2 regions of the Peribacillus sp. NPDC046944 genome follow, and region 2 is predicted to be linked to the other one. Evidence: riboswitches for the same ligand, from Rfam matches in the RefSeq annotation. Region 2 holds a riboswitch; the other holds the start of a gene.

Region 1 (6,197 bases), on a different contig from region 2:
GAGCCGGCCAACTGGGCTTCGCCCTCAATATTACAGGAGACGGAAGCATTTACTTCCAAGATGCTAGGGTATAGGAATTCAATCACTTCATCTACCAGGGGGGCGATTGGAAATATTTCAATTTGTGTAGTATCCGTTTCCCTCTTTGAAAGGTTAAGAAATTGTGTAATCCGATAATTAAGCTGATCCAATTCCTTTGAAATGATGTCCAGATACTTAATCTCTGGCTGTTCGGCTTGTAATAATTGAATGAAACCCATGATGGAAGTAAGGGGATTCCGGAACTCATGGACAAAACTTGATGTCATCTGGCCTAAAAGGGTCAAACGGTCTTTATGATTTGGATTGATCAGCTGATATTGCTCCGCAACCTGCTTCGTCTTTAAATCGGTATAACTGGATAAAGCGAAATAAATGAGTTTATCGAAGTACGCATTTATTTGGTGGATAACCGCAGATAGTTCTCCTTTGATGGCTTCGTAAGAGAGAAATTGATCAATGATGATCGATCTTCCGGTAGAGGTTATGGAAAAGAACATATCCATATTCAAATGCTGTTTAACCCGGCCGGCTGAAATCTTTTCCCCTAAATCCTTCAGCATATCATCTATGTTAGTATCTGTATTTTTCAGTTGTTTCATCAGTGAATTTAGAATTTTTTCTATTTCTTCTTCAAAATATTCTATATAGCCATCTGACAAATGCTTTAATCGCTCTTTCCATTCGGTAAGGATAGTAGTTTTATGAGAAGATAGGAAGTGAAGAGTCATTTCTCGATTCAATACCATTTTGCCCTCCATGTGTAGGAAAATGAATTTATCTTACTTAATTATGAATGAATTAGAATATAATTCCAAAATGTAATATATGGTTTTAATAATAACAGATTGAAAGCGTTCTTTAAATACTCATTCATGCGGTAAATGATCGGTAAAAGGGGAAAGGCTTTGTTTATATTAGGTAAACATTGTATTAATAGGGGGTTTACACATATAAAAAAGGCACCGTTCATTATTGACGGGTACCTTTTTTTTGAAATGTATAGGGTTCGATATGGACAATGACATGTTTGATGTCATGTTCCTTTAATAAGTTTTCTTCAACCTTCACTGTAATGTCATGACTTTGGATGACGGTCAAGAGCGGATTGACATGCACGGTTGTTTCAACCAGAATTTCATTCCCATGCATCCGAGCTTTAATTTCACTCATGTCTTTCACCCCATCCGTCAACAGGATGGTTTGACCTATTTGTTGGAGATGCTGTTCATCGAAACCGTCGGTCAAGGAAAGTGAAGCGTCGTGGAAAATATCCCAAGCCGTTTTGCAGATCATCAGACCTACCACTAAAGCCGCAACCGCATCCAACCAGTCTATGCCGATTGTGGTACCGATAATACCTACGAAAGCACCGATACTGACAAGAGCATCAGAACGGTTGTCCTGTGCGACAGCATGGATGGAGGCGCTGTTTATTTTTTTGCTTAAAGCCAAGTTGTAACGATAAACCCCGTACATGAAGATGGCGGAGAATAAAGCGACATAAGCTGTGAACATATTCGGTACAACTGTCGCATCCTGCGAAAAGAATGATTCGATGGCGCTGTATATGACCTGTAATCCGACGGTGATCATAATGAAGGCGGCAACCAGAGACGCTACGGTTTCAGCTCTCAGATGACCGTATGAATGATTATTATCAGGTGGTCGCCTTGATATTTTTAAGCCTATTAATACAGCGACAGAGGCAATGATATCGGTCGTGTTGTTTAAACCATCTGCCCAAAGTCCTTTCGAGTCTCCAAAGTAACCAAACGTTAATTTGAGGGCCGACAAGAATATGTATGCGGCTATACTGATATAGGCGCCCTTTTCAGCAGAAATTGAATGTTTATCCATGTCTTTTCCCCCTCGTGCAAAATAACCTTTATAAAGATATCAAATTGAACCCTAGTGAGTCTATAGAAAAATTGTCGTCTTTATCCATCTAACTTGGCATATGGCATGTGTATTGAGGCCATGTAAAGAAGTTGGCTGGATGAAAAAATATAACCAGTAATAGGGAAAAACGCTCGTGGATATAATCGTGTTATTTACTTGTCAATTAGAGAAACTAGTAGTATATTCTAACCGAGGAACAAAAATTAAATACTTCCACAAGGGGAGCCAAGATGGCTGAGAGTGAACGGTTGAGTTCAGACCCTATGAACCTGTTAGTTAGTACTAGCGTAGGGATGTGGTTTTGGATAGCAATACTGGGCATCCATTACCGCCCTGGTGTTGCTTTTTTGCATGCCGAAAAAGCGACACGGGACTCATGGGCACTTTTGCACGTGGAGAAGGGTGAGAGATGATGAAACATAAAACATTATTCATGACAGAGGTCGCGATTTTTTCTGCATTGGCATTACTGCTGGATATAGTCTCCGGTTTTGTCTTTGCAAGGATATGGCCACAGGGGGGATCGATTTCCATTGCCATGGTACCGATATTCTTAATGGCCTATCGTTGGGGAATCAAGGGCGGAATGGCCACCGGTTTACTATTGGGGCTTTTGCAGATTGCCACTGGTTTGGCATTTCTGGCAACGCCGCTTCAAGGATTTATCGAATATTTCCTTGCTTTTACCGCCGTGGGATTATCCGGGTTGTTCATGAATAAATTTGTGAATAACCGTAAAGGGGGAAAACGGTTAAGAGGGGATATATATGCGGTTTGTGGCATGTTTGTGGGGAGCTTCCTGAGGTTTCTTTGCCATTTTACAGCAGGTATCGTTTTCTTTGGGGAATATGCGCCAGATGGGCAACCAGTCGTCCTCTATTCCTTGATTTACAATGGGACATATATGCTGTTTAGTTTTATTTTATCAGCAATCGTGGTAATGGTGCTCTATTCGGCTGCTTCGAATGTCTTGTTGAAGAAAGCCATCTAAAGACAGACCTTTTAAAAGGGCCGGCTCGATTATGAGCCGGTCCTTTTCTCCATTATTTTGCAATAAATACCGAGCATGGTGCCTGCTTGGCTATGGAACTGCTGGTGCTTCCGAGGAAGAACTTTTCCAGGCCGCTTTTTGCACTGTTGCCGACGATGATTAAATCGGCGTTCGTCCGCTTTGCATAGTCACATATGCTATCCGTGGCATTTCCCTCTAAAATCTCGATATTTCCATTAACCTGGCATTCACTGAGCAACCTCATCATATTGCTTTCAGCCATCCTCACATTGTTTTCATGAACGGTGGGAGTATCGTTCATGTGCATTTGACTTTGTTGTTCTACTTCTGTTACGGGATGCGTTTGTGAAGGGTCGACATAAAATCCTGCTGCCGGTACGAACCCAGGAGCGGATGCACTCTCGAGGATACGGCTTTCACCTTTTGGATTCAGAACTTGAACAATGGTCAATTCAGCTTCCGGAAAGGCCTTTTTTAATGAAGCTCCATATTCCACGGCGCGGTTGCTCTCTTCATTTCCATCATAAGCGGCGACGATACGTTTTAATTGTTTCATCTAAGATCATCTCTCCCCATAATTTGTCATTATAGGTTATATACCCGTTTTTATTGGTTTCATGCCTTTTTCAGGTGTATATTGATTTATAAATGTGGGTAAAGGGTATGGAAAAAGAAAAGACTAGGCATGAAAGGGAGAAATATTGTAGGCACTTTGTATGGAAAAGGATAATGGGAAAAATGTTGTGGAATTTGTTTTCCCTTTTAGCCATTGCAAGAGTTTTCTTTCATAAAAAGGGCAAAATATTTTTAATGGAGCATGTCGCATCTGGGAAAATGGGGGTACAAATGAGAGCGTTATTGAAAATAGGTCTTATAATTATATCAATCATTGTCGTAGTGGGAGCCGGTTTGTTCATATATTTTAAACAAACTGTGGATATAAGCAATCTCCAGGATCAACTTCAGCAACCGACCAAGATTTATGACGAGGATGGGAACTTAGCCAGTACCGTCACGGCTAATAAATCGGAAGGCGTCGCGATAGAGGAGATCCCGGAACATCTCATTCAAGCGGTCGTATCCATTGAGGATCACCGTTTTTATGAACATCATGGCATAGATTATCAAGCGATCATGCGTGCGATGGTGAAAAATGTCAAGGCGAAAAGCGTTGTTGAAGGCGGGAGCACACTTACCCAACAACTTGTAAAAATCACCATGCTTGAATCAGATCGGACCTTGAAAAGAAAGATAGAAGAGTTTTTCATCGCTCAAGAATTGGAACGTACGTATACAAAGGATGAAATTTTAGAAATGTATGTGAATCAAGTTTATTTTGGACATGGAGCATGGGGACTCAAAAAGGCAGCGAACATATATTTTTCAAAAGATGTTTCTGAGTTAACCGTCGCCGAAGGGGCTTTGCTTGCTGGGGTCATTAACTTGCCTTCCAAGCTTGATCCGTACAAAAATCCAGAAGGGGCGGTTAAACGACGGGATTTGGTACTGTCTAGAATGACCGAACACGGATATTTGACCGAAGAGGAAGCGGCTTCTGCCAAAAAGGATGAAGTATCACTACAGTTAGGTGAAGATACAGATCCTTTAAAAGGGAAGTATCCTTATTATATAGACCATGTCCTATCTGAAGCCTCCACCATGTATGGATTGGAGCTCCAGCAATTACTCACTAGGGGCTATAGAATATATACCACATTAGATCAACCGATGCAGCAGGCTGCCGAATCAGTCTATAGCCAGGATGCCAATTTCCCTTCTGGGACAAGCAATGACATATTGGTGCAAAGTGGGACGGTCCTTCTTCATCCTAAAACAGGCGGCATTAAGGCACTTGTTGGGGGGAGGGGCGAGCATCAATTCATGGGATATAATCGGGCGACGCAACTGAAAAGATCTCCTGGTTCGTCGATTAAACCGCTCGCTGTTTATACACCGGCAATTGAAGAAGGATATGAAATGACCGACTCTTTAAAAGACGAGAAGATGGAGTTCGGGAATTATGAACCATCGAATTTGAGCGGCACTTATAAAGGGGAGGTCCCAATGTATGAAGCCGTGATGAATTCCTTGAATGTGCCAACCGTTTGGCTCCTGAATGAAATTGGAATCGACAAGGGGCTGGATGCGCTCAAACGGTTTGGGATTCCTTATGACAAAAAAAATGACCGAAATCTATCGATAGCCTTAGGCGGGATGGATAAAGGGGTGTCCCCACTCCAAATGGCAGGAGCTTATGCGGCGTTTGCAAATGAAGGAAAGCGAAACGAAGCGCATGCCATTATAAAAATAGAAGACACGGATGGGAAAGAAATAGCAGCCTGGAAGGAAAAGAAGACAAAGGTGGCTTCGAAGGATGTCGTCGATAAGATGAATGCGATGCTTCTTGGGACAGTTAACTATGGAACGGCTAAAAATGCCGCGGTCTCTGGCTATGAAATCGCAGGAAAGACAGGATCCACACAGGTCCCGATCGAAGGAATATCAGGTGTGAAGGATCAATGGTTCGTGGGATACACCCCTTCTTTAGTAGGAGCTGTATGGGCTGGCTACGATAAAACGGATAAAGAACATTATTTAACCACTAACAGCAGCCAGGGAAGTACACTCATCTTTCAAAAGATCATGGCTCAGGCCTTACAGAACGAAACGGCTGAATCATTTCATGCAGAAGACATCGGACCATTGATAGCGGAACAGCAGGAAAAGGAAGAAGAAGAGGAAAGGAAGCAATATTGGATTGATAAGGGGAATGAAATCAAGGAGGGGCTTGGTAAGTGGAAAACATGGGATTTTCCTTGGTGATGATTGGGGATATATCCATATTCCCAGTAAATGAAAAAAAGCTGTCATTATTGACAGCTTTTTTTCCCTCATTAAAAGATGAAATTTACAACTAAACCGATTACGACGATAGCCCCGATAATCATTAAAATGGTTCTCATATCTATACACCTCATTTATATGTAATTTTTTTTCGTATATTAAATCCCAACGGTTTGGTTGGAGTGAAATCCTATTTTTTCATCATTTTCTTTACAAATGGCCTGAACCTTTTCCAGCATTGCATGTACATTTTGTCCTTCTAGGATCACTTTCATATCCACACACTCTTGTAGAATGAGAACGAATGATACAAATGTTGAAAGTTTTGTGGCATCGACCATTTTATGATTGCAGATAAAGTAGATGTTTCCTTTGAATTCTTTTGTCACTTGGTATAAGT
Region 2 (6,197 bases):
GTGTATCGGCAATTCCTTTTGTTACCGCCCTCTCCATTAGAAATAGATGCTCCAATACCTGAATGATGCTCCAACGTCCATCTTCGGGATGTGCATTTACCTGTTCATCCGATAACCCGTTCGCTGCCTGGAGAAGTTCTTCCCTGATTTTTGTGTTTTCTTCCACTCTACCAGCTCCTTATTCACTTTTTATAATTATTCCACCGAAGGGATAAGTTGTAAAATATAAGGTTCTTTATTAAAGAAAAACCGCTCAAAAGTTGTCTATTTTTTTAAAACCTCTATGATAATCATAAAGGTTTTTTTGCTTTTAAAGACAACTTTCAATTTACCATAGGAGTGATTAAATATGAGCGGGGGACATATCCCTTTCAGCCACAAGGGCCGTAGCACCCTGACAGCTGCACCATCAAAAGGAAGCATTCGGTCAATGTTGAAACAAATATTCAATCGTATCCCATCCAGATGGAAATTTTCAAGTATGATCATATGCATAATGATTTTCATTTCCATGCTTGAGTTTTCCATCCCACAACTTACGCAATATACGATTGATGATGTCATACCTGGGAAAGAATATGACTCATTGATTTGGGTAGGCATAGGTATGCTCTTTGCGGCCATATTGTTAGCTTTGCTTAATTATGTGAACGGCTATATCGTATCTAAAGTGGGGCAAAAAGCGATCATGAATTTACGAAATGAAATGTATGACCATATTCAAAAATTGGATATGAAATTTTTTGATAAAAATAGAACGGGTGACTTAATGTCCCGGCTCACGAATGATGTGAACCTGCTTCAACAACTCATCTCATCAAGCATGCTACAAGTAATTACAGACACGGTCACCTTCTTTGCCATTGCCATCTATATGCTGTTCATCAATTGGAAACTGACCGTGGTCCTTCTCATTACCTTTCCGTTCATGTTCTACCTGACACGTATATTTGGTAAGCGCATCCGCCTCTCTTTCAGGAGCGTGCAAAGTTCGGCCGGCGATGTCAGCAATCAGCTGCAGGATTCCCTTTCCGGCATACGGCTCATCCAATCCTTCACAAATGAAGAATTTGAATCAAAACGATTCGCGGACCGAAATCATGAGAATACGGTAGCAAACATCAAATCAGTTCGACTGAGGTCCATGTTTGGCCCGCTCATAGATTTAATGAATAATTTAGGTCTGATCGCCGTGATTGTATTTGGTGCCTGGCAAGTGATGCAGGGAGAATTTACGATTGGATTAATCGTGGCATTCCTGGCTTATCTCAGGCTTCTGCAAAGTCCAATCCGTAATTTCAGCCGTGTAATCAGTATCGTGCAACAATCGGCTGCAGCTTTTGAACGGATCACCGAAATAATGGAGACACAACCTGGAATCCAGGACAAAAAGACAGCAATTAATGTTCCCAAAATCACGAAACAAATCGAATTTCAAGGAATTGATTTCGCTTATGTCGAGGGGGTACCAGTACTCCGAAATCTTAACCTGATGATAAAAGCAGGACAGGTAACCGCTCTTGTCGGCTCATCCGGGGCAGGGAAATCAACGATTACCAGCCTTTTAATTCGTTTCTATGACCCCCAACAAGGGACAATAAAAATGGATGGCCATGATATTCGTGATCTCACCCTCAAATCTTTACGGAGCCAAATGGGGGTTGTTTCGCAAGACATCATTTTGTTTACCGGGACCATCCGCGATAATATAACCTATGGTAAACTCGACGCAACGGACGAGGAAATTATCGAAGTGGCTAAGGCGGCATATGCTCATGATTTCATCAAGACGTTCCCAAAAGGATATGACTCACAAATCGGAGAACGTGGGGTCAAACTTTCTGGTGGCCAAAAGCAACGGATTGCCATCGCCAGGGCCCTTTTGAAGAATCCCCAAATCATCATTCTCGATGAGGCGACGGCATCGCTCGATACGGAATCCGAACATCTGATTCAGGAAGCGTTATCCAACCTATTAGAGAACCGGACTTCAATCGTCATTGCCCATCGGTTATCAACCGTTCAAAAGGCAGATCAAATTGTCGTTCTTGAAAAAGGGGTAATTCAAGAAAATGGAACGCACGAACAACTGCTACTAAATAATGGTCGCTATCGGCAGCTCCATGACTTACAGTTTCCACTGGCGGAGGCACCATCAGAAACATAACCAACCAGAAATCCGCCCCCGATAAATAAACCTAAAAGGGCATGAAAATCAAGTTTCCATGCCCTTTTATCGTTCTTATTTAAAATCATATTTATCTAAGATTCGATTGGTTATAAGCTGATAGCCTTCTTCATTTGGATGAATTTCATCACTGAAGTATGCTTTTTTATCTTTGTTTTCGAATAAATCGTTTGTAGGGATATACTTTAGTCTACTATCCTTGTCCACCATCTTTTGAATCGAATGATTATAATCACTAATATGGTTTTCTAATTTCAAGTCGTCTTTATTCGGGTTATATAACCCTATCACCAAGATATCAGCTTTATTATTTTTCTTTAGAAGCTCAGAAAGAATTTTATCTAAATGTTGTACATACTCTTTCTTTTCATCATTTATCTTTTGATCATTGATTTTTTTTAAGTTTCCACCATTACTGTTAATTAAATCATTGATTCCGATATAGACGATAAATGTGTCAGCCTTATCCAATTTTGTGTTAATCTCAAGATCTTCGAGCTGTTTAATGACACCGTCCGTTTCCTGACCTTTAATACCATAATTCCAGAATTGGACTTTTTCTGAATCGGAATCATTCGTTTTATGTTTCAAGTCATCAATATATCCTTCCCCTTCTTTATCGCCCTTTCCATAAGTCAAAGAATCTCCAAATGCCATGACTCTTTGATCGTTTTTCGCATCTACTGCCTGAAACGCATAGGCAACTAAACAAATAACAAGTACAATAAAAAATAAGCCAACGATTTTCTTCATTTGTTTTGCTTCTCCTTTTGTATTCACTAGGAAGTATTTTATTTTTAAATACCCAAAAAGAGGACAAGCCTAACATTCGAATAATCTAATAAAAAACTTAAATTGCATGATGCACCTGTACTCAGGTGATTGGAATGCCATAATAAATGGATTGGAGCTTAATGATGAAGGAGTTTATAGAATTCAGGGAAGCAATATTTGAGGATTTGCCTAAAATTATTGAAATTTACAATTCTACAGTACCTTCGAGGATGGTCACTGCGGATACAGAACCAGTTACAGTAGAATCACGGCTCAAATGGTTTGAGGAACATCATATTCTCAAACGGCCATTATATATGATCATACATGATGGAAAAACAGCTGGGTGGATGAGTTTTCAATCTTTTTATGGTAGACCCGCATATGATTTTACCGCTGAAATTAGCATCTATATAGATGAGGAGTTCCGTGGGAAAGGAATTGGACAACTTTCAATCCAAAAGGCTATAGAGGTGAGTCCGAAGATAGGGATTAAGACACTTCTTGGATTTATTTTCGCACACAATGCACCAAGTATTAAGCTTTTTTCAAAATTTGGTTTTGAAAAATGGGCGCATTTACCGAAAATAGCAGAACTCGATGGAGTGGAACGCGATTTGGTCATTCTTGGTAAACGTGTCACTACATGACTTCCATTGCAAAAGGCGATTGCCTGGATTTGAATGGTCTAGTGGGATGTACTGATTATTCGCGACAAACTCCCAGGAATTTTATATGTGTGACCGCATTCAATAAAGAATCCAACTCTTGACTTGCTTGAATGGTCATCCTGCTTGTCAAACCATAATTTTTTGCTAACATAATCATTTCTTTTCGTTTTTCTTCAATTTTTTCAACTGTTGTTATATGAGGAGGCTTCAATATAATCACTTCCTATTTTTCAATTATTTTACATTTTTATCATAACCAAAGCACTAGGCGAAATCAATCATTTTACATGTTTTAAATATGTTATTTCACTAGTGAAATGTGACAAAATACCCATTATATTTTTCTATTTTGTACTTTTTATGTCAGTTCAAAGAGAAAAAGCATTTGCCTTTACACAGCAAATGCTTTTTCTCTTTGATTGTTCACTATAGGTTAACTAAGTCATGCACTCTGGAGGTGACTCATTACCTGATTTATCTATAACAATCTTATATTCATCTTCAAGAGCTTTTAATGGAGCATCATAGAGATGCTTTTCATCAGAGGTTTTGTATACACCATTTGATAATAGTTCTTCTATCAACAATGCTCTCCTCTGTTCTTTTTTCTCGAAAAACTCTGCCATATGAATGGCCCCTTTCCTTTTATTCATATTTTCCACATATAATGCCCCTAATCTTATAGGCTTTGCTAAAGCCAAAATATATATACCTGTTGTACGGGATTCTTAAACCCTATTTGACAAAAATAAAAACCCCTTCTAATCCAAGAAGAGGTCGACAGAGGTCCGTTCGTCTCTTCTTATCTTCCAAGCGATTGCTTGTTGGAAGAAGCACAGTTCCCCGATGGGTCTGTTGCCGAGGTTTCATAGGGCCAAGTCCCTCCACCTCTCTGGATAAGAATACAGAATATAAATGATTTTGACATGATTTTATCCCACTTGCAAGGATAAGTCAATTGCATTCAAATAATTTTTAATTTTTAATTTTTATATTATTTTTCCGTGTGCCCTTTTAGCACAAGGTAAGACCATATCCCTATTTTGCTAATAACTATATTTTCCTCCAATTGACCGTGGGTTAGGTATGCTCCATTTGCCAATGGGGATTTTATCCTACTACCCCTTTCACGCCACAAGATACTCATAAAATTCTATTGGATTCAAAGGTTGCATTTTCCTTTTTATCTGATATGATGACAATAATCACATACGAAATACCACTAGGGGAGTCTTCTAAAAGACTGAGATGGAATGATGTTCCGGACCCTTTGAACCTGATCCGGGTGATGCCGGCGGAGGAAAGTGGATGATATCGTCGTCGTATATTTGACTTCATCCATCTGCCCCGTTCCGTTTTCAGGAACGGGGTTTTCGTTTAATTGAATAATAAACTGCTAGGGGAGCCATTAATAGGCTGAGAATCAAACCCTTTGTACCTGATCTGGTCATACCAGCGGAGGAAAGCAGGTTGAAAAAGGGATTCGTACATTCCTAGAACAGCCGCTTTCTATATGAAAGCGGCTGTTCTTCATTTTTGGACACTCCCCTCCTTTGTATGTGAATGAATTATAAGGGGGAAAAATCATGGCGAAAACCCAAATGAAAACTTTCAGTGCTAGACTTCACGAACGTTCAAAAGAAATTTGGAAAAAGAATCATACTCATCCTTTCGTTCAAGCAATTGGAGACGGGACACTATCAGAAAAGAAATTCGCCTATTACTTAAAGCAGGACTATATCTATCTTATGGATTATGCCAAGCTTTTTGCCTTAGGGACCATCAAGGCCACTAACCTTGAGATCATGACCAAATTTGCGAGTATTTTAAATGAGACTCTACAGGTAGAAATGGATTTGCATAGGAGCTACTGCAAGGAGTTCGGAATTAGTTCTGAGGAATTGGAAAATACCGAACCAACTCCGATTACCCTTGCCTATACAGGTTATATGCTCAATGCTGCCCATCATGGAACTTTAGCCGACCTTATTGCCTGCTTACTTCCTTGTGCCTGGGATTACTATGAAATTGGCTCGTTATTAAAAGAACAAAATGGTCCAGCACTAGAAACAAATCGTTATATCGCTTGGATTCAATCGTATGCATCCCCCGAATTCGCAGATGCGCACAAATGGTTGGCCAAGCTGTTAGACGAACTGACGGAAGATATGCCTGAGGGGGAATTGAAAAGATTAGAGAAACACTTTTTAATGACCTCCCGATATGAATATTTATTTTGGGACATGGTTCACAACGAACAGGATTGGCCTCTTTAAATGCTAGATACTGGTAACTTGTTACGGAAAATGACGTTGACTAGCTTGTTCACGGCCATCACTACCCTGACTAGCTCATTCGTTTACATCCCTGTTGGTTTTGCGAAGGTGTTTCCTATTCAACATGTAACCAACGTCATGACAGCCGTTATGTTGGGGCCGCTTTTTGCTGTGACCCAGGCCTTTTTAGTATCCCTTATCAGGAACATGACAGGTACAGGTTCCATTTTTGCATTTCCGGGAAGCATGGTTGGTGCCCTGCTGGCGGCCTTCCTCTACCAAAAAACA

Evidence for each region. A riboswitch is a leader RNA that binds a small molecule or an ion and turns the genes downstream of it on or off. The one in region 2 is predicted to bind thiamine pyrophosphate.
Region 1: it holds a riboswitch for thiamine pyrophosphate, as region 2 does, so the genes downstream of both, thiT (energy-coupled thiamine transporter ThiT) here and tenA (thiaminase II) in region 2, are expected to answer to the same signal.

The regions. Positions count from the first base shown of each region.
Region 1 is NZ_JBNNML010000010.1:75,462-81,658, reverse strand. It holds gene ACQKIC_RS17165 (histidine kinase N-terminal domain-containing protein) at 1-788, opposite strand, end outside; gene ACQKIC_RS17160 (cation diffusion facilitator family transporter) at 1,012-1,899, opposite strand; TPP riboswitch at 2,150-2,252, shown strand; gene thiT (energy-coupled thiamine transporter ThiT) at 2,351-2,932, shown strand; gene ACQKIC_RS17150 (universal stress protein) at 2,985-3,509, opposite strand; gene ACQKIC_RS17145 (transglycosylase domain-containing protein) at 3,800-5,776, shown strand; gene ACQKIC_RS17140 (hypothetical protein) at 5,956-6,197, opposite strand, start outside.
Region 2 is NZ_JBNNML010000004.1:79,127-85,323, reverse strand. It holds gene ACQKIC_RS08655 (DinB family protein) at 1-166, opposite strand, end outside; gene ACQKIC_RS08650 (ABC transporter ATP-binding protein) at 350-2,167, shown strand; gene ACQKIC_RS08645 (GDSL-type esterase/lipase family protein) at 2,243-2,941, opposite strand; gene ACQKIC_RS08640 (N-acetyltransferase family protein) at 3,088-3,612, shown strand; gene ACQKIC_RS08635 (aspartyl-phosphate phosphatase Spo0E family protein) at 3,668-3,844, opposite strand; gene ACQKIC_RS08630 (Fur-regulated basic protein FbpA) at 4,071-4,334, opposite strand; SAM riboswitch class I at 4,433-4,536, opposite strand; TPP riboswitch at 4,848-4,953, shown strand; TPP riboswitch at 5,022-5,114, shown strand; gene tenA (thiaminase II) at 5,220-5,909, shown strand; gene thiW (energy coupling factor transporter S component ThiW) at 5,910-6,197, shown strand, end outside.